Regions from separate parts of the Caballeronia sp. Sq4a genome, predicted to be linked through region 2. Evidence: riboswitches for the same ligand, from Rfam matches in the RefSeq annotation. Region 2 holds a riboswitch; the other holds the start of a gene.

Region 1 (12,194 bases), on a different replicon from region 2:
TCGCGGGCGAGGTCCGCCGCGCGCCATGACGCGAGCGCGCGGCCGCCGAGCGTGATTGCGCCGGACGCCGGCTTCGCGAGTCCCGCCAGCACGCCGATGAGCGTGGTCTTGCCCGCGCCGTTCGGCCCGGCGATACACCACACTTCGCCCGCCGCGATGGTCGTAGAAAGGCCATCGACGAGCGTTCGGGCGCCCGCGCGCAAGACGAGATTGTCGACAGATAGCGGCTTCATCGCGGCCTTCGCAGCAGCATCCACAGGAACATGGGCACGCCGATCAGCGCCGTGACGACGCCCACCGGCAACTGCGCGGGCGCGATGACCGTGCGCGCGGCGAGGTCCGCGCTCATCACGGCGAGGCCGCCCGCGAGCGCGGCGGCGGGCACGAGCATGCGCTGATCGTTGCCGAACGCGAGCCGCAGCAGATGCGGCACCACGAGCCCGACGAAGCCGATGGTTCCCGCCGTCGTGACGGCCGCCGCAGCCGCGAGCGATGCCACGAGATACACGCGCAGCCGCACGCGTTCCACCGGCACGCCGAGCGAACGCGCCGTGGCTTCGCCGCGCAGCAGCACGTTCAACTGCGGCGCGCACGGCACGATCAACGCGAGCGCCACGCCGAGCGCGAGCATCGCGGGCCACGGCGTCGATGCGCCGTTGAGGTCGCCGGTCAGCCAGAAGATCATGCCGCGCAGCCGGTTCTCCGGCGCGATGCTGAGTATCAGCGTGATGAGCGCGCCCCAGCCCGCCGCGACCACGACGCCCGTGAGCAAGAGCCGTGGCGATGCGTCCTGTTCGCCGTGCCACACGTGCGTGCGAGCAAGGCCAAGCACCAGAACGATGGATGCGAGCGCGCCCGCGCACGCGGCGAGATCGACGCCCCACCACGGCATCGACGCGAGCATCGCGGAAAGCGCGAACGCCGCCGCGCCGCCGGATACACCGAGCACGTACGGTTCGGCGAGCGGATTGCGCAGCAGCACTTGCAGCAGCGCGCCGGCGAGCGCGAGCAGCGCGCCCGACGCGAAGCCCGCGAGCGCGCGCGGCAATCGCAGGTTCAGCACGATCTCATCGGCGATATCGGGCGTGGCCGCATGCGCATGCAGCAGCGCGGCGATGGCGCGCGATGGCGGCAGCGCGACGCTTCCGAGCGCTAGCGACGCCGCCAGCACGCCAAGAGCCGCCGCCGCGAGCGCGAGCCAGATCGCGGTGGCGCGCGTTGCGTGCATCGCCTTCATCGGGCGGCGCGCGTCAGCGGCGTGGCTCACGACGGATGCCAGCCGACCGTGACGTAAGCGCCGCGACGCGGCGTGTTGTACGAGTAAGCCAGTTCATAGTTGCGGTCGAACAGGTTATCGATGCGCGCATTCACGTACCACGACTTCGTGATGTCGTATTGCGCCGAAAGATTGACGACGCCGTAGCCCGCGAGCGTCGAATCGTAGTCGCTGCGCGCGCCGCTCACGATCCATTCGCCGCCCACGCGCCAGCGCCCGATCGAGCGATGCGCCGACAGCGACGCGAAGCGCCGCGCGCGACGCGTCAACTCTTCGTGATTCGTCTCGTCGACCGGATTCTGAAACGTCACACTCGCGCGCACGTCGGTTGCGCCCACGTGCCCCGCCCACGATCCCTCGACGCCCTGCACCTTCGCGCGCCCGACGTTCTGCGCGGTGTAGAAGCCGCTGCTGTCGCCCACGTAGTCGATCAGATTCGAATAGCGCGTCTCGAACGCCGTCACGCGCACCACGCCGATCTTGTCCGATGCGTACTGCAACGCGGCCTCGGCCGAATGGCTGCGCTCAGGCTGTATCGACGGATTGCCGCTGAACGGATAGTAGAGATCGTCGAAGCTCGGCGCGCGAAACGCCGCCGCGTAGCTCGCGCTCGCGCGCCAGTGCGAATCGAAGTTGTACGCGTAGCCCAGATAGTAGCTGTTCGCGCCGCCGAAGTCGGAATACTGGTCGCGGCGCACGTTGGCCTGCACTTCGCTCGGACCGAAGCGGCCGACATAGCCCGCGAAGACGGAGTTCACATGCCGGTCGGGCGCGCTGAACTGATCGGAGTCGAGCGATTGGTCGAGATGCTCGTAGCCGAATACGAGCTTGTGCGCCTCGGTGAGCCGAAAGTCGTTCTGCCACAGATACTGATGGTTCTCCGAGTCGAAGCGGCTCGTGTAGACGCCGTTGTGCTCGATGTTCGCGCGGTCTTGCCCCTGCGCGACGGTGAAGTGCGTCGTCCAGTTGTCGGTCAGCTTGCCGTTCGCGAACACCGACGCCGAGCGCACGCGATCATGCGATTCGTTGAGATCGGTCGGCACGCCGTAGGGATCGTCGAAGCTGTTCACGCCGTTCGATTGCAGAAAGCGCACGCCTGCGTCCCACTTGTCGCTGAACTTGTGGCGCAGCGTCGCGGCGACGCTTTCGTTCAGATAACCGTTCGCGTTCGGATTCGCGGCGGGCGCGCGCGCGGGATCGATCGACGAGAAGCCGTCGGTCTTCTCGCGCGACACGTTCAGGCTGAACGTGGTGCGGCCATCGGCATCGAGCGCGCCGTCGACGCCCGCCGACTGCCGCTGCGTGTGATAGCTGCCGTATTCGGCTTCGAAGTGAAAGCGCGGCGGATGTGCTTCGCCCTCCTTCGTGAAAATCTGCACGACGCCGCCGATTGCATTCGATCCATACAGCGCCGACACGTTGCCGTTGACCACTTCCACGCGGCCGGTCTGATCGAGCATCAGTTGCGACAACTGCGCCGCGCCGAGCGAGACCGATTCGACGCGCACGCCGTCGATCAGCACCAGTGATTGCGTCGACGACGCGCCGCGTATGAAGACGCCCGAGGTCGCGCCCGGCCCGCCGTTGCGCGTGATCTGCACGCCGGGCGCAAGCGCGATGAGCCCGAGCACATCGTTTGCATTGCTGTCGGCGATGTCTTGCGCGTCGAAGAGCGTTGCCTGCGGGATGGAATCGGCGAGCCGTTGCGCGCCGCGCGTCGCCGTGACGACGACGGGCGCGAGTGTCTGCGACGGAGAATCGGAATCGGCGTGCGCGGCCTGGACAAGCGGCGCACTCGCGGCGGCGCACATCACGACGCGCGCCGCGCGACGAATGAGGCCGGACGAAGGCAAAAGCATGTGTGGAGCGTTCCCGTTGGAGACTGGCGCGTGCCCCGCTCCCCGCGAGGTCTGTGCGCGACGCGCGCGCCGTCTTGCAAGGCATCGGCGCGCTGGACGATTGGCCGGTATCCGGGCTGGCGACGCATCGTCCCGCCTTCCCACGCATGAAAGCGCAGTGGCGCCGACACGTTTCTTGCAGTCGCGTCTCTGATGGCGAACGACCACGGAGCAACACGAAGAAACGCGCGAGGGACGACTTGCAACTTGCGTTGCGGTCGCTTACCGTTGCGGGGGCAGCACAGGTTGGCGAGCCGCGCGAGGCGAGACGACGCTTCCTGTTTCCCGTTTGACTGCGCCGCAAGAAAGGCGGCGCGAGCACCAAAAGTGCGGCAAGTGTAGGAGCGCGCATGGGGGCCGTCAAGAAGGCGCGCGCCCCGTCATCGCGAGGCTTGAGCGACGAGCGAGCGACGAGCAAGCGTCGTCAGCCGCGCATCCGAGTGCGTCACGCGCGGCCATTCCGCACATGAATACGCGGCGATGCGCGCAAGATCGCGTGTTGTTACGTCTCGAAACGAGACAATTATCGGAAGCACCGTTGAACCGCGCTAAAATGCCAGGTCTTTAGAGGACGCAGCACATGCTCAACGAACTCGAATCACTGTCAGGGAACATCGGCCGGCTGATCAAGATCAGCGAGCGCCACAATCAGGCGCGTCTCGCGCTCGAAGCACAAATCGAACAGCTGCGCGCCGATTACGCCAGCGTTCAGGCCGAACTCGCGCAGGTTCGCCACGAGCGCGACACGCTGCAAGGCGAACGCGATTCGCTGTCCGCGAAGATCGACGACGCGCAAGTGCGCCTCAACGCGATCCTCGAAAAGCTGCCGCGCGGCAAAGCGCATCATGCCGAAAGCGACAATCAGCTCGATCTTCTGAACGCCGAATCCAGCGCGTCGCGCGAAGCGCAGCACGAACATGCGCACGCGGAAGAAGTGCACGGCGAGCATCATCAAGGAGAGAAGGCATGACGACCACGCAGATCGAAGTATCCATTCTCGGCCAGCAGTATCGCCTCGCGTGCTCGCCGGAAACCGAGGCCGCGCTGCGCGAAGCCGTGGCCCGCGTCGATGCCGAAATGAACAAGGTACGCAACGCAAGCAGCGTGCGCGGCACGGACCGCATCGCGGTAATGGCCGCGCTTTCGCTGGCGTCCGAATTGCTCAAGCTGCAGGAAAGCGTGCGCCACGGCGAAGCGTTCCCCGCCGAGGAAATCCGCCGCACCATGCATTCGATGAACGAGCAGCTCGGCGCTGTCATTGCGCAATATGAAGCGCACTGACGGTCATGCGCTGATCTAATCAGCGTCGCGATATCCATCAAAAAAAGATACCGCGAGAAACGCAGGCAAGGGCTGCAAGGACCAAACGTTTGGTGTACAGTGAGGTCTCCCTGCCTGGTACGCCAAGGTCATATATTCCTTGAACCAATGCTACATTGGCACGGTTGCGGAACGTTGCAGCACGGGCGCGCGCGTCACTCTGTCTGATGTACCCGAAGTGTTGCTTACCGCGACCAATCTTGAACCCAGGTTCAGGATGCCGGCCTAGCGGCTGAGGCGGGGACCTTATTTCTGGAAGCACGAACGGCATCGGTTCTTACCGGTGCCGTTTTTGTTTGCATCGCCCAAAACCGCACGCACACTCCTTCACGCCGAACTCATGCGCTACTGGCTGATGAAGTCCGAACCGGACGAAGCGAGCATCGATCATCTCGCGCACGCGCCCAAGAAGACGCTGCCGTGGACCGGCGTGCGCAACTATCAGGCTCGCAACTTCATGCGCGACCAGATGCAAATCGGCGACGGCGTGCTCTTCTACCATTCGAGTTGCCCCGAGCCCGGTATCGCGGGAATCGCGAAGGTCTGCTCGACGGCGTATCCCGACCCCACGCAGTTCGATCCCAAGAGCGCCTACTACGATCCCAAATCCAAGCAGGACACGCCGCGCTGGATGCTCGTCGATGTGCGCTTCGTGAAGAAGACGCGGCTCATTCCGCTCGCCGAACTTCGCGAGCACGCGGAACTCGCCGGCATGCAAGTGCTCGCGCGCGGCAACCGGCTGTCGATCACGCCGGTCACCGAGGACGAATGGCGCTTTATTACCGAACGCCTCGTCTAGAGCAGGAACTAAGGGCTGGAGGCCGACGCCTAAGTGCGGTCGCGAATCACGCGACGCCTTGCGTTGGAGTCCTTCGATGATGAACAAGAAAACCGCCGCCGCCCTCGCCCTCGCGATGTCGAGCGCCACTCTCGCCTATTCCGCCTCGGCCGCTGCGCAGACGGTCATCGCCAATCCGCAGCCCGCGGGCGTGCTCTCGCTTTCGGCGCAGGCGAGCGCGCAGGTGCCGCAGGATGTGGTCACCATCACGCTCTTTTACGAGCAGGAAGCCGCCGATCCTTCCTCGCTCACCGCGACGCTCAATCAGCGCGCCGAAGCCGCATTGCGCGAAGCGAAGGGTGTCGATGGCGTGACCGCGAAAAGCGGCTCGTTCACGGTGTATCCGTCCACCGACCGCGACGGCAAGATATCCGCATGGCGCGGACGCACGGAGATCGTGCTCGAATCGCACGACTTCGCGGCGGCCTCGAAGCTCGCGGGCAAGATGAGTTCGTCGATGCAAGTTGGCAACGTCACGTTTTCGCTGTCGCCGGAAGCGCAGCGCGCCGCGGAGCAGAAGCTCTCGACGCAGGCCATCGATTCGTTCCGCAAGCAGGCGCAAGCCGCCTCGCAGGCGTTCGGCTACAGCAGCTATTCGATTCGCGAGGTGAACATCGGGCATAGCGGCGTGGCGCCGCGCCCGGTGATGATGATGCAATCGCGCGCCATGGGCGCGGATGCCAAGATGGCCGCGCCGATGGCGCTCGAAGCCGGCACGACGACGGTGACCGTCGATGTATCCGGCTCGGTGCAGATGGGCCGCTGATCGGCCGAGGTCAAGCGGGACCGCAAGCGCGGCCCCGCGCGAGATCACGCCGCGTTCGCCGCCACGCGACGATGCCGCTTGTACGCCCACACCATCATGATGACGCCGGCGACGATCATCGGCAGCGAAAGCCACTGGCCCATCGAAAGGCCGAGCGCGAGCAGGCCGAGATAGTCGTCCGGTTCGCGGGCGAATTCGACCGTGAAGCGCGCGAGCCCATAGCCGATCAGAAAGAGCGCGGAAATGGCGCCGACCGGGCGCGGCTTGCGCGAGAACGTCCAGATCACGATGAACAGCACGATGCCTTCCAGCGCAATCTCATACAACTGCGACGGATGGCGCGGCAGCATGTGATAACGCTGGAAGATCTCCATCAGATGCCACTTGGCGTCGAGTTGCGGGTTCTTCGCGAGCCAGATGGCGTCGTCGTTCGTCGAGTTTTGGAACAGCATCGCCCAGGGCGCGGCAGGATCGGTCACGCGGCCCCACAGTTCGCCGTTGATGAAGTTGCCGAGACGCCCCGCCGCGAGGCCGAGCGGCACCATCGGCGCGACGAAATCGGTCACTTGCAGCCACGTGCGTTTGCGCTGGTACGCGAACAGCACCATCGCGAAGGTCACGCCGAGAAAGCCGCCGTGAAACGACATGCCGCCTTCCCAGACCTTGAAGATATCGAGCGGATGCGCCGCGTAATAGCTCGCCTTGTAAAACAGCACATAGCCGATGCGCCCGCCGAGGATCGTGCCGAGCACGCCGTAGAACAGCATGTCGTCGATGTCCTTCGCGCTCCAGCCTTGAGCGGCCACGAACGGCAGCCGTAGCCGCAGCCGTCCGATGACGATGGCGGAAATGAACGCGACCAGATACATGAGGCCGTACCAGCGCACGGCGAGCGGTCCGAGATGAATCGCGACGGGATCGAAATTGGGGTGAATGAGCATCGTAGAGTTCTAGAGCCAAGCGAAGTCAGGCACGAATCATAAAGCAGAGACGGCGGCGGCCCGCGCGCGCACGATCTCGATGAAGCCGGCGAGCACCGGGCTCACCTCGGCCGCGCGCCACACGAGTCCAGTTTCGACGACGGGCGCATCCGCCACCGGCCGCAGCGGACGATACACCACGCCCGTGCGCCGCAAATGCCGCAGCGACTGCGGCACGAGCGCGACGCCCATGCCGGCGGACACGAGGCTCACGATGGTCTGCATCTGGATCGCCTCCTGCCCGATGCGCGGCGTGAGTCCCGCCGCGCCGTAGCAGCCCATAATGATGTCATACAAACCCGGCGCGAGACGCCTCGGAAACACGACGAGCGGCGCGGCGGCGAGATCGCGCAGATCGACGGGCGTGTCGGCCCATTCGGCCGTGCCCTGCTGCAATTGCTCGGCGGCGTCCGAGGACATGGCGACGACGAGCGGCTCGCGGGCAATCGCGAGATACGACAGCGACATCGCGTGGCGCGGCGGCAGCGGCGGAATGACGAGCCCCGCGTCCACGCGCCCGGCGACGAGTTCTTCGATCTGCACGTCGCTCGTCGCTTCGGTCAGTTGCAACCGCACGCCGGGATAGCGCGCGCCGAAATCGCGCAGCAGCGCGGGCAACAAGCCGTAGTCAGCGGTGGATACGAACGCGAGCGACAGCACGCCCGCCTCGCCGCGCGAAAGCGACTGCGCGAGCGGGCGTAGCGCATCGGCGGCGGCGAGAATGCGCCGCACTTCCGGCAGCAGATCCTTGCCGACCGGCGTCAATTCGACCGTGCGCTTCGTGCGCGCGAACAGCGCGACGCCGAGCGCGTCTTCGAGCGCGCGAATCGCCTGCGAAAGCGGCGGCTGCGTCATCGCGAGACGCGCGGCGGCGCGGCCGAAATGCATCTCTTCGGCCACGGTCACGAAATAGCGCAGCAGACGCAGTTCGATCGGCGCGTTTCGCTCGTCCATCAATATCTTCTCCGACCTAATAGACCTTGAATAATATATTGGACAGATACAAGCCGACGCTGCATTCTTGCGCCACTAGACAAAAGAATCTTCAAGGAGCCCCAACATGGCCTTCAATCGCCGCTCGAAAAACGTGACGCAGGGCGTCGCGCGTTCGCCCAATCGTTCGATGTACTACGCCCTCGGCTACAAGGAAGAGGATTTCGACAATCCGATGATCGGCGTCGCCAACGGCCACTCGACGATCACGCCGTGTAACGCCGGCCTGCAGCGCCTCGCCGATGCCGCCATCGCGGCGATCAAGCAGTCGAACGCTAATCCGCAGGTGTTCGGCACGCCGACGATCTCCGACGGCATGTCGATGGGCACCGAAGGCATGAAGTACTCGCTGGTGTCGCGCGAAGTGATCGCGGACTGTATCGAGACGGCCGTGCAGGGCCAGTGGATGGACGGCGTCGTCGTGATCGGCGGCTGCGACAAGAACATGCCGGGCGGCATGATCGGTCTCGCGCGCATGAACGTGCCGGGCATCTACGTCTACGGCGGCACCATTCGTCCGGGCAACTGGAAGGGCAAGGACCTGACCATCGTGTCGTCGTTCGAGGCGGTCGGCGAGTTCACGGCGGGGCGCATGTCGGAAGAAGACTTCAAGGGCGTCGAGAAGAACGCGTGCCCGTCCACCGGCTCCTGCGGCGGCATGTACACGGCCAACACCATGAGCTCGTCGTTCGAGGCGCTCGGCATGTCGCTCCTGTATTCGTCGACGATGGCGAACCCCGACGACGAGAAAGTGGACTCCGCCGCCGAATCGGCGCGCGTGCTCGTCGAAGCCGTGAAGAAGGACCTGAAGCCGCGCGACATCATCACGAAGAAGTCGATCGAGAACGCGGTCGCGCTCATCATGGCCACGGGCGGCTCGACCAACGCCGTGCTGCACTATCTCGCTATCGCGCACGCGGCGGAAGTGGAATGGAGCATCGACGACTTCGAGCGCATGCGCAAGAAAGTGCCGGTCATCTGCGATCTGAAGCCTTCGGGCCAGTATGTCGCGACGGACCTGCACAAGGCCGGCGGCATTCCGCAAGTGATGAAGATCCTGCTCGACGCGGGCCTGATGCACGGTGACTGCATCACGATCACGGGCCGCACGCTCGCGGAAGAACTCAAGGACGTGCCGAGCAAGCCGCGCGCGGATCAAAAGGTGATTTTCCCGATCGAGCAGGCGCTCTACAAGGAAGGCCACCTCGCCATTCTGCGCGGCAATCTTGCGGAAGACGGCGCGGTCGCGAAGATCACGGGCCTCAAGAACCCGGTGATCACCGGCCCGGCGCGCGTGTTCGACGACGAGCAAACCGCGATGGAAGCGATTCTCGCCGACAAGATCAAGGCCGGCGATGTCGTCGTGCTGCGCTATCTTGGCCCGCAGGGCGGCCCGGGCATGCCCGAGATGCTGGCGCCGACGTCGGCGATCATCGGCAAGGGGCTGGGCGAATCGGTCGGGCTCATCACCGACGGGCGTTTTTCCGGCGGAACGTGGGGCATGGTGGTCGGCCACGTCGCGCCCGAAGCGTACGCGGGAGGCACGATCGGACTGGTGCAGGAAGGCGACTCCATCACCATCGACGCGCACAAGCTGCTGCTTCAACTGAACGTGGACGACGCGGAAATCGCGCGCCGCCGCGCCGCCTGGAAGAAGCCCGCGCCGAAGTACACGCGCGGCGTGCTGGCAAAGTTCGCGGCGCTGGCGCTCCCGGCGAATCGTGGGGCGGTGACGGGCTGAAGCTGATCGACAGTCTTCGCTAATTAAAGCAAAAGGGGCGCTCGATGCGCCCCTTTTGTCGTTCCCGGCAACGCGAGACTCAGCCGCCCCGCTGCCGCTGCAACTCTTCCTCGACCGCAACGGCCACCCACTCGCGCATCTTGCTTTCGAGCGCCAGCGACACTTCGCGCGTGATCTCCTGCACCATCTTCGCCGAATGCTCGCGCAGCACGTCCTGACAACGCGCCTCGATGATCGCGCGGGCATCGCCGGTCAGAAACTGCGTGACACGGCCTTGCAGCCGCTCGCCGACGCGTTGCGCCTCGTAAGCGGCCGCCGCGTCGTTGACGCCCGGGGCGCGCGCGAACTCCGGCTTGCCGGGCACGACGACATCGGTGAGAACGGGAATGGACGAATCGAACGATTCGGGCGTGTGCGTGTTGTCGGTCATGATGTCGGATGGTCTCTCAGTGGTCTCCACCGCCGATGCTAACGCGGCGCGAGGTTACGCACTGTTCGCTCAACCGCCTTGTCTGTGCGTTTCGATGGCGTAGCCGCGATCGCGATAGAAGCGAAAGCGCTCGCGCCCCGCCGCGAGTTCGTCGGCGTCGTCGCCGATGATTTCCACCAGACGCTCGAAGCGCGCGAACTGCGCGGGCACCGGCGCGCCCAGATTCACGAGCACCTGATGATGCGGCACGTCGTCGAGATCGGCGGCGAGGACGACCGGCGTTTCCTGCGCGAGCGCGCTCTTCGCCATGCAATGCGGCACGAACTCGAGCGGCGCGAAGGTCCACAACTGTTCGTCGAACGCGGCGAGGCGCGCCGGGTCCGCGAGCACGACGACCGAGCGCCCGCTCGCATACGCCTTGCGCGCGAGGCGGCAGGCATAGGCGAGCGGATCGCCGACGTTCGTGTGAAAGTCGATGCGCGTCATGGCGCGATCACTGCCCCGCGCGGTCGATCAGGAACTGCGAGAGGAGCGGCACCGGACGGCCCGTCGCGCCCTTCGCCGCCCCGCTCTTCCACGCGGTCCCGGCGATATCCAGATGCGCCCACGGATAGTTCTGCGCGAAGCGCGACAGGAAGCACGCCGCCGTCACGCTGCCCGCCGGACGCCCGCCGATGTTCGCGACATCCGCGAAATTCGACTTCAGCTGATCCTGATATTCCTCGTCGAGCGGCAGACGCCATGCCGGATCGACCGCCTCGCGCGATGCGTCGAGCAGCTCGCCCGCGAGCGCGTCGTCTTTCGAGAAGAGGCCCGTGTTGTGATGGCCGAGCGCGATGATGCACGCGCCCGTCAGCGTGGCGATGTCGATCACCGCAGCCGGCTTGAAGCGCTCCGCGTAGGTGAGCGCGTCGCACAGAATGAGGCGGCCTTCGGCGTCCGTGTTCAGCACTTCGATGGTCGTGCCGTTCATTGCGGTGACGATGTCGCCCGGCTTCAGCGCATTGCCCGCGGGCATGTTCTCGCACGTCGGCACGATGCCAATCACGTTCAGCTTCAGGCCCATTTCCGCGACCGCGCGCAGCGTGCCGAAGACCGAGCCCGCGCCGCACATGTCGTACTTCATCTCGTCCATCGCCTCCCCGGGCTTGATCGAGATGCCGCCCGAGTCGAACGTGATGCCCTTGCCGACGAGCACGATCGGCGCGTTCTTGTTCTTGCCCTTGCCCGATTCGCTCGATGCCGCGCCCGCGCCCTGATACTGCATGACGATGAACTGCGGCGGCTGCACCGAGCCCTTCGCCACGGAAAGGAACGAGCCCATGTTGAGCGCTTCGATCTGCTTGAGGCCGAGCACGTCTACTTTCAGCTTCCAGTCGCGGCCGAGCTGCTTCGCGGTTTGGCCCAGATAGGTCGGCGTGCAGACGTTGGGCGGCAGATTGCCGAGATCGCGCGTCAGGTCCATGCCGTTCGCGATCGCGACGCTCTGCTTGATCGCGATGCGGCCGGCTTTCTCGTCCGCCGGGTCGATGCTGAAGACGATCTTCTTCAGCGAGCGCGCGCCGTTTTCGGGCTTGCTCTTCATCTGCGTGAACTTGTAGGTGAGCTCGCGCAGCGCGAGGATGGCGGCGCGCACCGCCCAGTCGCCGCTGCGCTCCTGGATAGGCAGTTGCGCGAGCGTGAAGGTGACTTGCGCGATCTTCGTGCCGAGAATGACGCGCCACGCCGCGCGCACGGCTTCGCCATACGCTTTCTGATTGAAGGCGTCCTGCTTGCCGAGGCCGACGAGCAGCACGCGCGCCGCGCCGATGCCCGTGACTTCCGGCACCAGCAGCGTGGTGCCCGCGCGACCGCTCATGTCGCCTGCCTTCACAATGCGCGAAATCAAGCCCTTCGTCGCGAGATCCAAGGCGAGGGCCGCGCCCGAGAGCGTCTGTGCTTCGAAGACGCCG
Region 2 (12,194 bases):
TACTTGTCGGGCGTGCAGCCGCAGGCGTACAACGCGGATCACAGCAACCCCGCCGCGCCGCGCATGCGCACGCTGAACGAAGAGATCGCGCGTGTCGTGCGCTCGCGCGTGGTCAATCCCAAGTGGATCGACGGCGTGAAGCGGCATGGCTACAAAGGCGCGTCGGAACTCGCCGCGACGGTCGATTATCTCTTCGGTTACGATGCCACCGCGCGCGTCGTCTCCGATCATCAATATGCGCTGGTCACGGATGCCTACGTGAACGATGCCGGTACGCGCGAATTCATCGCGCGGCACAACCCGCACGCGCTCCAGTCGATCTGCGAGCGCCTGCTCGAAGCGATGCAGCGCGGGCTGTGGCAGGAACCCGGCGCCTATCGGCAGTCCGTGACGCAGCATCTGCTCGATGTCGAGCAGCAACTCGAAGGCCGACAGACTTGAACGAAACCTCATTTTTCCCCGCGTTTCCTTTCACCGCGCTCGTCGGGCAAGCGCCGTTGCAACAGGCGTTGCTGCTCGCGGCTGTCGATCCGTCATTGGGAGGCGTGCTCGTGAGCGGGCCGCGCGGCACGGCGAAATCCACGGCGGCGCGCGCGCTCGCTGAACTCTTGCCGGAAGGAAAACTCGTCACCTTGCCGCTCGGCGCGAGCGAGGAGCAACTCATCGGCACGCTCGATATTCAAAGCGCGTTGCGCGATGGCGGCGTGAAGTTCTCGCCGGGCTTGCTCGCAAAAGCGCATCGCGGCGTCCTGTATGTCGACGAAGTGAACCTGCTGCCGAATCCTCTCGTCGATCAACTGCTCGACGTGGCAGCGAGCGGCGTGAATATCATCGAACGCGACGGGATATCGCATCGGCATGACGCGCGGTTCGTGCTGATCGGAACGATGAATCCGGAGGAGGGGGAACTGCGCCCGCAATTGCTGGATCGCTTCGGGCTTGCCGTCGAACTCGCGAACTGCTTCGACGCCAACGTGCGCCAGCGGATCGTCAAGGCGCGACTCGCATTCGATTCGGATGCCGAAGCATTTCGCGCGCAGCATGCGGATAATCAGGCGGCGCTCGCCGAACGCATCGAAGCGGCGCGCGCGGCACTCGACCAGTTCGATTTCGATGACGTCGTGCATGCGCATGTGAGCGAGCTGTGCATTGCAGCCAACGTCGATGGCCTGCGAGCCGATCTCGTGATGCTGCGCGCGGCGCGTGCGCTCGCGGCGCTCGAAGGCGCGGAATACGTCGAAACGAAGCATGTTGATTGCGTGGCCGATGCGGTATTGCGGCATCGCCGGCGCGAGCCTGAGGCGCCAAATCGTGAAACATCGCGCGAATCATCGCGCCCGGAAGGCAGCGCGAATACCCCGCAAGGCGGCGACTGGGGCTACATGCCGCCGGAGCCCGTCGGCATCGCGAAGGTCAAGCAGGTCAGGCCGCTCGCCGCAAAAAAAGCCTGAGCCATCGAAGGCCCGACGCCGATGCGAACGCGCATCGTCTTCGATGGCAGGAGGCGCGTTCGCGTGGGCGAGAACATGGGCGTGAAGGGCTCGCTACTGCATCGGTCGACTGGATGGCGACGCTGCGCGCCAAACGCAACGCACGCTTCGATGCCGGTCACTTGCGCTATCGACGCGGCCAAGGCGAAGCATCCGCGCTGCATTGCTTCGTGCTCGATTGCTCCGGCTCGATGCTCGGCGGCGAACGCCTCGCGCGCGCGAAGGGCTTGCTGATCGCGCTGTTCGACCGCGCGTATCGCGAACGCGCGGAGGTCGCGCTGGTGTGCTTCGGCGGGGGACGCGCGGAAGTGCGTCGTCAGCCGGGAACGGCGCATTGGTTCAATGACCGCTGGATCGCGCCGATTGGCGGCGGAGGCGGCACGCCGCTCACGCTCGGATTAGCGACGGCATCGACCGTGCTTGCGCGAGCCGCGCGTCGCAAGCCTTCGCAACGCCGCTGGCTGTGGCTGTTGAGCGATGGACGCACGAACGAGCGGCCCGCGGCGCCCGCGCTTGCGGACCGTATCGTCGTGGTGGATTTCGAGGAAGGACGCGTGCGGGTCGGCGGGGCGCACGCGCTGGCGCTCGACTGGCGCGCGCAGCATATACCCGCCGAATCGCTTCAATACGAGCGAGGCGTATAGACCCATTCGCCGTCGCCGATCACGCGCGTCTTAGACGACCCGACGATCACCATCGTTCGCATATCGACGAGACCGCCGTGCAATTCGCCGAGCGTCACGACGCGCATCGTTTCTGCCGGACGTCCCACATCGCGGCCGAGCACGACGGGCGTAGCCGCGTCGCGATACTCGCGCACGATGTCGATTGCGCGATCGAACTGCCACGGTCGCGCCTTGGATAGCGGGTTATAGAACGCCATCACGAGATCCGCTTCGCTTGCATGCCGGATGCGATGCTCGATCACGTCCCAGGGCTTGAGGTTGTCCGATAGCGACAGCACGCAGAAGTCATGGCCGAGCGGCGCGCCCGCGCGCGCGGCCGTTGCGAGCGACGCGGACACGCCCGGCACGATAGCGAGTTTCACGGCGGCCCATTCGGCATGCGTTGCCCATCCCTCGTCGAGCGCTTCGAGCACGGCGGCAGCCATCGCGAAGACGCCGGGATCGCCCGACGATACGACCACGACCTTTCGCCCTTCGCTCGCGAGTTCGAACGCATGTCGTGCGCGCTGCAACTCCTCGCGGTTATCCGTCATGTGGATGCGCTGGTCTGCGCGAAACGGGCCGGCCATGCGCACGTACGTTTCATAGCCGAGAACGTCGTGCGCGGAAGCGAGCGCGGCTTGTGCGGCAGGCGTCATCAAGTCTGCGCTGCCGGGGCCTAGACCGATGACGGTCAACGTGCCACGCGCGCGACCGATGGACTCCACGTCGAGAGGCGCGTGGCCCACGCTCAGCGCGATTCCGTTCGCGCGAAGCGCGTCATTAGGCGGCTGTTCGCTGCTGAAGCGAAGGGGCACGTTGAGCGCGTTGGCAGCATCGCTGAGCGCATCGAACGTCATGCTTTCTGTCGGTGCGACCAGCGCGGCAAGCGCAAGCGGCGAGAGCCCGTGCTCGCGCAATGCATGCTGAACGCGATCAGCAGTCGCATCGTCCTGCGCTTCGATCCACGCGGCCACGCAACGCGGATGAATCACGAGACTGCTCTCGTCGTTCATCACATGCGGCGTGATGCGCACGGCAAGGCGCGCGTCCTCTGCGCGGGGCAAGTCGGCCTGATTGAGCCACGGTGCATGGCCTTCCACGCGCGTGGTTTCGCCCGCGAGCAGATCGGACACGAAACGCTTGCCGCGCTCCATATCCGCCAGCGCGTAGCCATCGGGCGGCGCGAGCAGGCACATGCCGAAGCGCAGTTCGCCGCTCGTCGTGATCGCGGGCGTGATATCGAGCGCCGCGCCGATCTCGCGCGCGAGCACATTCACGCCGCTCGTGCCACCGAGCAGCGGCACGACGGCGCTGCCATCCTGCGCGACCGCGAGCACTGCCGGCTCCGCGCATTTGTTCGTGAGACAAGGCGCGAGCGAGCGAATGACGATGCCAGCCGCGCACAGCGCGACGATAGGCGTGGCTGCCAGATAGAGCGCTCGCACGTGCGCGCCGAAATCGTCGTAGGCGATATCGGCATGAACCCGGTTGGCGAGACCATGCACGAGCGACCCCGGATAACGCGCCTGAATGCGGCGCGCGACAGGAAGCGCGCTTTCGCCGAGCACGACGATCGCGATCGATGACGCCGCGTTCATGCCTGCCATTTCTTCCCCGGCACGACGAGCAGCGAGAAATAGGGCGACGCCATCGGATCCACTTCATCGAGCGGCACGATCCGTTGATTCGCCATCGTCGCGCGCTCGACATAGAGCGCGCGCTTGTCCAGCCCCAGATCGGTGAGCACGCGCCGCACTTTGTCGAAGTTGCGGCCGAGCTTCATCACGACGGCAGCATCGGATGCTTCGAGCTTGCACTTCAACTCGTCTTCCGGCAGCACGCCGGACAGCACGCAGAGACTCTGATTGCGATAAACGAGCGGCACGCCGAGCACGGACACGCCGCCCAGCATCGAACATACGCCGGGCACGACATGCGCATCGAAACGTCCGGCGAGACGGTCGTGCAGATACATGTACGAACCGTAGAAGAAGGGATCGCCTTCGCAGATCACGGCCACATCGCGGCCCGCTTCGAGATGATCCGCAATGGCGAGCGCGGCTTCGTCGTAGAACGCGCTGATGATCGTCTCGTAGCACAGCGGCGGTTCGAGCGCTTCGGTCGTCACCGGATACACGAGCGGCAGGCGTGTCTGCGCGTCGTCGAGATGCGCTTCGATGATGCCGAACGCGTTGCCCTTCTTGCCCTTCGCGACGAAATACGCGACCACCGGCGCGGACTTCAGAAGCCGCAGCGCTTTCACGGTAATGAGTTCGGGGTCGCCTGGACCGACGCCGAGACCATACAGGCGTCCGCTCATCATTCGTTCTCCGAAGCAAGTGCATTGACTGCGGCGGCGGCCATCGCGCTGCCGCCGCGTCGTCCGTGTAATGCGACGAAGGGCACGCCGCGGCTGTCGGCTGCGAGCATCGCCTTCGATTCCGCCGCGCCGATGAAACCGACTGGGAAGCCGAGAATGAGCGCGGGCTTCGGCGCGCCGGCATCGAGCATGTCGAGCAGATGAAAGAGCGCGGTAGGCGCGTTGCCTATCGCGACAACCGCGCCTTGCAGATGCGGCCGCCAGAGTTCGAGCGCAGCGGCAGAACGCGTGTTGCGCATCGCGCGGGCGCGCTCGGGCACGGACGGATCGCCGAGCGTGCAGATGATGCGGTTACCGGCCGGAAGACGCGCCTCCGTGATGCCGTGGGCGACCATGCGGGCATCGCAGAGTATCGGCGCGCCGGCTGCGAGAGCCGTGCGTCCCGCGTCGCCCGCGCCGGGAGAGAAGCGCAGATCGTCGACGATATCGACCATGCCGCACGCGTGAATCAGCCGCACGGCGAGCTTTTCGAGGTCGGGCGGAATGGCGCTCAGGTTCGCTTCGGCGCGGATCGTCGCGAAAGACTGGCGATAAATCTCGGCGCCGTCGCGGATATAGTCAAGCATCGGCATGGCTCCGGGCGAGCCACGCGGCCGCCTCTTCGATAGATACGTTTGGTGCGACGAGGCGCGCGTCGACATACAAGTCATAGCGTCCAGGCGACACCGCAATCAATGTGTTCGCGACGGGATGCGCGGCGGCGCACGAGCGTTCGCAGCCGCTTAGATGCACATCGTCGTGCACAGGCAGCAGCGCGGCGAGGCGGTGCGCATCGGCTTTGGTATCAGCGCGACTCTTCGCGCAACCCGACGAACCGGCGCACGCGATGAGGCGTGCAAGCGGATGGTCTGCGCGCGTGATAAGGCCGAGCGCGTTCATGCGATCGAGCACGTGTTCTGCATGTCGCGGCATGACGCCGGGTACGAGCACGCCTTGCCAGGGCGTCATCAAGAGCCGGCCTTGCGCGTGTGTCGAAGCAAGATCGGCGAGCGCGTCGAGCGTGGCGGCGTCGAGCCGTCCCAGTTGCGTCTGCGCGCCGACATACCCGTGCGCGCCGTCCGGCATCGGATGCGCGCCTAAGCGCAGCGCGTCGTTGACCGGCGCGCGACGCCAGGCCGTATCGATAGGATCGAACGAAAGCATCGCGAGAAAGCGCGTCACGCCGATTCGCGCGAGCAGGTCACGCATGCGATGTTCGTCGTTCGAAGCGAGCGCAACGAACGCGCGCAGCGCCGCGAGCACGAAGTCCACGACACGCTCTCGCGCGATGCTGCCGAGCGCGGGTGAGTCGTTCATACGATGCGGCATCGAGCCCGCGAAGCCGAACGCGTAACGCGCGCCGTCGTCGAGCGCGGAAAGCCACAGATCGTGCGGATGATCGAGCATCGCGAGCCGTTCGCCGCCGTCGACTTGCAGCGCGAATTTCGGCGACAACGCGTGCAGCGCGGCATCGGACTGCATCGCGGTGACGATGGCGGCGGCGAGGCCGCGCGTGGCGTCGCTCGCGAGTGGACTCAGCATCACGTTGCGCAAGTCGTCGCCGCCTTCGGCTTGTGGACCGAGGCCCGCGTTCAGCGCGAGATCGACGAGTTCCGCGTGGGCATCGGCGCGAATGCCGCGCAGTTGCAGATTCGCGCGATTGGTCAGCTCGATGACGCCCGAGCCGCACCTAACGGCCGCGTGCGCGACGGCATGCGCCGCGTGCGCGTGGAGCTCGCCGCCGGCAAGACGCAGGCGCGCGAGCCCGCCGTCGCGCGCCTGCACGATGCGCATGAGGCCGGGACAAGCCGATGGCCGCGGTGTCGGAAAAGAAGCGTTCAAAAGCGTGACCGGTGCGATTCTCGCTTCGGGCGATGCCACCGGTACACCCCGCCCGGACGGCGTCGCGCGAATAATGCGTGCAAAGCGTGAGTCGGCAGGTCTCTTGGCTGGCAGGTCTGCGCCCGCGCCGGCCTTCCCGGTATAAACCAGTGGCAGTGGAGCGCGGACTCGCTGCGTACAATTGCGGGGGCAGCCACAGTTTCGCTGTGTTCCCTGTTAGGCCCGCGGGTTGAACCGTTGGGCACCGACGTACCGATGTATTATGCCCGCTTTTATCGACCATCAGAACGCTTCGTGCAGGGCATCGTCGCATGAAGCGCGTCGCGAACCGCAAGGAGGGCACGCCCCATGTCGAGCTGGCTGACCGTGGTAGGCATCGGCGAGGACGGCTGGCAGGGCCTCAGCCGCGCGGCGCGACGGGCGCTTGTCGAGGCCGGCGCGATCCACGGCGGCGAGCGTCATCTTGCGCTCTTGCCTGCGCGTATAGCCGCGCGCCGCGTGCCGTGGCCCAGCCCGTTTTCTCTCGATGCCGTGCTTGCCGAGCGCACGCGCGGCATGCCCGTATGCGTGCTCGCGAGCGGCGATCCCATGTTCTTCGGCGTCGGCGCGACGCTCGCTCGCGAGCTTTCCGTCGACGAGATGCGCGTGATTCCCGCGCCTTCGTCGCTGTCGCTCGCCGCTGCGCGTTTGCACTGGGCGTTGCAGGACGCGCGCTGCGTGTCGCTTGTCGGGCGGCCCGTTGCGTCGCTGCTCGCGCATGTGTTTCGCGGCGAGCGCCTGCTGGTCCTGAGCGCGGACGGCGCGACGCCCGCTGCGATCGCAGCGCTCTTGACGGCGCATGGATTCGGCCCGAGCCGCATGACGGTGTTCGAGCATCTCGGCGGCGTGAACGAACGCCGCATCGACGAGCGCGCGGACGACTGGCGCGAGCCGTTCGTGGCGTCGCTCAATCTCGTGGCCATCGAATGCCGCACGCATGCGGGTCATGCCGGGCCGCCGCTCACGCCCGGCCTGCCCGACGACGCCTATCGTCACGACGGCCAGCTGACCAAGCGCGATGTGCGCGCCGTCACGCTCGCGCGCCTTGCGCCGCAGCCGCGCGAACTGTTGTGGGATGTGGGTGCGGGCTGCGGGTCGATCGGCATCGAATGGATGCGCGCGCATGTGTCCTGCCGTGCCATCGCCATCGAAGCGAACGAGGGCCGGCAGCGTCTGATCGAACATAACCGCGATGCCCTCGGCGTCCCCGCGCTACAACTCGTCAAGGGCGAGGCGCCCGCCGCGCTCGCGGGCCTTCCCGCGCCCGACGTCGTGTTCATCGGCGGCGGCGTGACCGTGCCGGGCGTGCTCGATACGTGCTGGTCGCGACTGCGTCAGGGCGGGCGGCTGATCGCGAACGCGGTCACGCTGCAAAGCGAAGCCGCGCTCGTCGACTGGCGCGCGCGGCATGGCGGTGAACTCGTGCGCATCGGCGTGGCGCAAGCGGAACCGCTCGGCGGCTTCGATACCTGGCGGCAAGCGTTGCCCATTACGCTGCTGTGCGCAAGCAAGCCGTGACCGCATTCGACGCTCATCATGCGTGACGAGACATCGGAACAACCCGCGCCGCTCAGAAGCGGCTACACGACCGGAAGCTGCGCGACCGCGACGAGTCTCGCAGCCGCGCGTCTGTTGCTGACCGGGCAGGCGAGCGATCGCGCGGAGATCGTGTTGCCCAAGGGCCAGCGCGTCACGATGAAGCTCGAATTCTGCCGCGCGGTCGACGGCATGCGCGATGCAGCGGAAGCGGGCGTCATCAAGGATGCAGGCGACGATCCGGACGTGACGCATGGCGCGCTCGTGTTCGCGCGCGTGTGTCTCTCGGCGGCTACGGGCGTGCGCTTTCACGCCGGACCGGGCGTGGGCACGGTGACGCGGGCGGGCCTGGCGCTTTCCATCGGCGAGCCGGCCATCAACCCCGTGCCGCGCAAGATGATGACCGAGCATCTCCTCGCGCTCGCGCCGCTCGCGGACTATGCGGGCGGCTTCGATGTGACGATAGGCGTCGAGCATGGCGAAGCGCTCGCGCAGAAGACGATGAACCCGCGGCTCGGCATCGTGGGCGGCTTGTCGATTCTCGGCACCACGGGCATCGTCCGGCCGTTTTCCTGTTCGGCGTATATCGCCTCCATTCATCAGGGCATCGACGTGGCCCGCGCGAACGGCGTGCGGCATATCGCGGCCTGCACCGGCAATCAGAGCGAAGACGCGATGCGCGCGCGCTACGGCTTGCCGGATATCGCGCTGATCGAAATGGGCGACTTCGCGGGCGCGGTGCTCAAGCATCTGCGTCGCGCGCCGGTCGAGAAGCTCAGTCTGTGCGGCGGCTTCGGCAAACTCAGCAAGCTCGCGGCGGGACACATGGACCTGCATAGCCGCAGCTCCAGCATCGACTTGCCTCTGTTGGCGTGCTGGGCTGCGGAGGCGGGCGCGAGCGCGGCGCTTCAGTCGGCCATCCGCGCGGCGAATACGAGCCAGGAAGCGCTGAAGCTGGCGCGCGCCGAAGGCATCGCGCTGGGCGACCTCGTCTGCGCGCGCGCCCGCGACGTGGCGCTCGATACCGTGCCGAGCGGCGTGATCGTCGAGACGTTCGCAATCGACAGGCAAGGCGTGATCGTCGGGAGCGCCGCATGACGCGCGGGTTGCTGCTCGGCGGAACGGGCGACGCGCTCGCCATCGCACGAAACATGGGCGCGCCGCACGTCTACAGTCTCGCGGGACTCGCTCGCGTGCCGACGGATCTCGCCTGTGCCGTGCGCGTGGGCGGCTTCGGCGGCGTGGCGGGTCTCGTCGATTATCTCCATGCTGAACGGATCACGCTCGTCATCGACGCGACCCATCCGTATGCCGCGCAAATGAGCCGCCATGCGCGCGAAGCCTGCACGCTGGCGCATGTGCCGCTCTGGGCCGTGCGCCGGGCCGCATGGCAGCCGCAGCCCGGCGACGACTGGCGCGATGCGGCTGACTGGCGCGGCATCGTCGAACGTATCGCGCCGTTTCGCCGGCCGCTGTTCACACTCGGACGCGAGCCGCTCAAGCATCTCGACGAGATCCCCGCGTCGCAGCACTGGACCATTCGCTGTCTCGGCGCGCACGAAGGGACGGCGCGCGCCAGCATTCTCGATGCGCGCGGACCGTTCGATATCGACGGCGAGCGCGCCTTGTTCGACGCGGCTCGCATCGATGTCGTCATCAGCAAGAACAGCGGCGGCAAGGCAACCGAGGCGAAGCTCGCGGTGGCGCGCGAACGGCACTTACCCGTGGTGATGCTCGCGCGGCCGAAGCTGCCCGAAGCAGACCGCGAATTCGACGACCCCGCGAGCGCGCTTCATGCGCTGCTCGCTCTCGACTCTCACTGACATGACGGTCTATTTCATCGGCGCGGGCCCGGGCGATCCGGAACTCATCACCGTCAAAGGGCAAAGGCTGATTCGCGCGTGCCCCGTGATTCTGTATGCGGGATCGCTCGTGCCGGAAGGCGTGCTCGAAGGGCATCGGGCGCATCGCGTCGTGAATACGGCGGAACTCGATCTCGATGCCATCGTCGCGTTATTGCGGCAAGCGCATGCGAATGGCGAGGATGTCGCGCGCGTGCATTCGGGCGATCCGTCGCTGTACGGCGCGATTGGCGAGCAGATTCGTCGACTGGAAATGATAGGGATTCCTTATGAAATCGTGCCGGGCGTGACGGCGACGGCGGCATCGGCGGCGGCGCTCGGGCGCGAGCTAACGCTGCCCGGCATCTCGCAGACGGTGATCCTCACGCGCTATGCGGCGAAAACGTCGATGCCGCCCGGCGAATCGCTCGCGGACCTGGCGCGTCATCGCGCAACGCTCGCCATTCATCTCGGCGTGCGGCATATCGAGCGCATCGTCGCGGATCTGTTGCCGCATTACGGCGAGGACTGCCCGGTTGCGGTGATCTTCCGCGCAAGCTGGCCGGACGAAGAACGCGTGCAGGGCACGCTCGTCGATATCGCGCAGAAAGTGCGCGCATCGGGCATGGAGCGCACGGCGCTGATTCTCGTGGGCCGCGTGCTCGACGCGCGCGATTTCGCCGATTCGACGCTCTACGCGAAGGACTGAGCGTCCATGCGCGATCTCGACGCCGTATTCGATGCGCTCGCGAAATCCGCGTTTCGCCGGCGATTCGCGCTCGGCGTGCGCGAAGGCCGCTATCTGCGCGAGCGCGGCGTGGAAACGGTGATCGCGCAGGCGCATGAACTCATCGCGAAACGGCTCGCGCCGCAGGCGCCGCTCAACGACGGCAAGCAGACGCCGTTTCGCGGGCATCCCGTATTCATCGCGCAGCATGCGACGGCAACGTGCTGCCGGACCTGTCTCGCCAAATGGCACGGCATCGCGGCGGGAAAAGTGCTCGACGATGCGGAGCGCCAGCATGTGGTCGATGCCATCGAGCGATGGCTGCGCGGGCAGCCGATGCCTCCTTCCGCTGAAAGCACCGAGGACAACCCGCAGCGCGAGTTGCCCTTCTGACGCTCAGTGCGGCTTCTGCTCCCGCGACACGGCAACGCGGCGCTTGCTGGTCGCGCGGCGCGCCAGCATGTTCAGTCCTTCGACGAGCGCGGAGAACGCCATCGCGGCGTAGATGTAGCCCTTCGGTACGTGGGTGCCGAAGCCTTCCGCGATCAGCGTCATGCCGATCACCAGCAGAAAGCCGAGCGCGAGCATCACGATGGTCGGATTGCGTTCGATAAAGCGCGAGAGCGGCCCCGCCGCGAACAGCATCACGGAAACCGCCGCGATGACCGCGACGAACATGATCGGGATGTGCTCCGTCATGCCGACCGCAGTCACGATGCTGTCGATGGAAAACACGAGATCGAGCAGCAGAATCTGGCCGATGGCCGACAACGGCGTGAGCCGCGCGCCGGATGCGGGCCCGGCGTGATCCTCGGCGTCGTGCGTGACGTGATGATGAATCTCGCTCGTGGCTTTCCACACGAGGAACACGCCGCCGGCAATCAGAATCAAATCGCGCCACGAGAAGCCGTGGCCGAACGCTTCGAAGATCGGCGCGGTGAGCCGCACGATCAGCGCGACGGTGCCGAGCAGGCCGAGTCGCATCACGAGCGCGAGCCCGATGCCGATGCGCTGCGTGCGCGCCCGGTGCTCGGCTGGCAGCTTGTTGGTGAGGATCGAAATGAAGATGAGGTTGTCGATGCCGAGCACGACTTCCATCACGACGAGCGTCGCGAGGGCCGCCCAGGCGGCGGGGTCGGTGAGAAGGGCGGCGATGTAGTCCATGCGATGCGTTATTCGTAGGAGGGAAGAGGCGTGATCTTAGCCGGTGCAGCCGGTATTATGAAAGCTATTTGAAACCTTCGCCGGCCCTTGGTTCCGCAGAAGTTCGCTTCAGCGGTAAGTTCGCCGTCGAAATCCGACAAATAACCGAACTAGGGCGGAAAAGTCCTCCTGTTCCGATGATGCGCCGCAACGAATGCGGGTAAACTCCAATGCTTCGATGCGGCCGCTGTCGAGCCGCTCTTCGTCCACCTACTGCATTGCGCAGCACACACGGTCACGCCGCATGTCCGGACAATCCAAACGCCTCGTCGAGCTCGACTTCTTCCGGGGGCTCGTGCTCTTGATTATTGTCGTCGATCATATCGGCGGCAGCGTGCTGTCGCACTTTACGTTGCACGCGTTCGCGCTGAACGACGCCGCCGAGGTCTTCGTGTTTCTCGGCGGCTTCGCCACCGCGACCGCTTACGCGTCTCTCGCTCAGCGCCGGTCGGAGCGCGCCGCGGGCCTGCGTTTCGTGCGGCGGGCGTT

What was found. Region 2 has a riboswitch for cobalamin ahead of cobG (precorrin-3B synthase). Riboswitches for the same ligand answer to the same signal wherever they lie in the genome.
Region 1: linked by a shared signal. The riboswitch ahead of LDZ24_RS02985 (TonB-dependent receptor domain-containing protein) and the one ahead of cobG (precorrin-3B synthase) in region 2 are both predicted to bind cobalamin.

What each region holds. Positions count from the first base shown of each region.
Region 1 covers NZ_CP084250.1:636,606-648,799, reverse strand. The annotation lists gene LDZ24_RS02995 (ABC transporter ATP-binding protein) at 1-233, opposite strand, end outside; gene LDZ24_RS02990 (FecCD family ABC transporter permease) at 230-1,228, opposite strand; gene LDZ24_RS02985 (TonB-dependent receptor domain-containing protein) at 1,264-3,135, opposite strand; cobalamin riboswitch at 3,220-3,515, opposite strand; gene LDZ24_RS02980 (ATPase) at 3,755-4,144, shown strand; gene LDZ24_RS02975 (cell division protein ZapA) at 4,141-4,455, shown strand; RNA gene ssrS (6S RNA) at 4,560-4,742, shown strand; gene LDZ24_RS02965 (EVE domain-containing protein) at 4,835-5,293, shown strand; gene LDZ24_RS02960 (SIMPL domain-containing protein) at 5,373-6,098, shown strand; gene lgt (prolipoprotein diacylglyceryl transferase) at 6,143-7,039, opposite strand; gene LDZ24_RS02950 (LysR family transcriptional regulator) at 7,076-8,032, opposite strand; gene ilvD (dihydroxy-acid dehydratase) at 8,139-9,812, shown strand; gene LDZ24_RS02940 (DUF2486 family protein) at 9,892-10,242, opposite strand; gene LDZ24_RS02935 (DNA polymerase III subunit chi) at 10,312-10,728, opposite strand; gene LDZ24_RS02930 (leucyl aminopeptidase) at 10,736-12,194, opposite strand, start outside.
Region 2 covers NZ_CP084251.1:704,141-716,334, reverse strand. The annotation lists gene cobN (cobaltochelatase subunit CobN) at 1-441, shown strand, start outside; gene LDZ24_RS17255 (ATP-binding protein) at 438-1,451, shown strand; gene LDZ24_RS17250 (VWA domain-containing protein) at 1,565-2,134, shown strand; gene cobJ (precorrin-3B C(17)-methyltransferase) at 2,113-3,756, opposite strand; gene LDZ24_RS17240 (precorrin-2 C(20)-methyltransferase) at 3,753-4,481, opposite strand; gene LDZ24_RS17235 (precorrin-8X methylmutase) at 4,478-5,104, opposite strand; gene cobG (precorrin-3B synthase) at 5,097-6,311, opposite strand; cobalamin riboswitch at 6,435-6,623, opposite strand; gene cbiE (precorrin-6y C5,15-methyltransferase (decarboxylating) subunit CbiE) at 6,708-7,916, shown strand; gene LDZ24_RS17220 (cobalt-precorrin-5B (C(1))-methyltransferase) at 7,935-9,032, shown strand; gene LDZ24_RS17215 (cobalt-precorrin-6A reductase) at 9,029-9,757, shown strand; gene cobM (precorrin-4 C(11)-methyltransferase) at 9,759-10,484, shown strand; gene LDZ24_RS17205 (DUF4186 domain-containing protein) at 10,491-10,895, shown strand; gene LDZ24_RS17200 (TerC family protein) at 10,899-11,666, opposite strand; gene LDZ24_RS17195 (OpgC domain-containing protein) at 11,950-12,194, shown strand, end outside.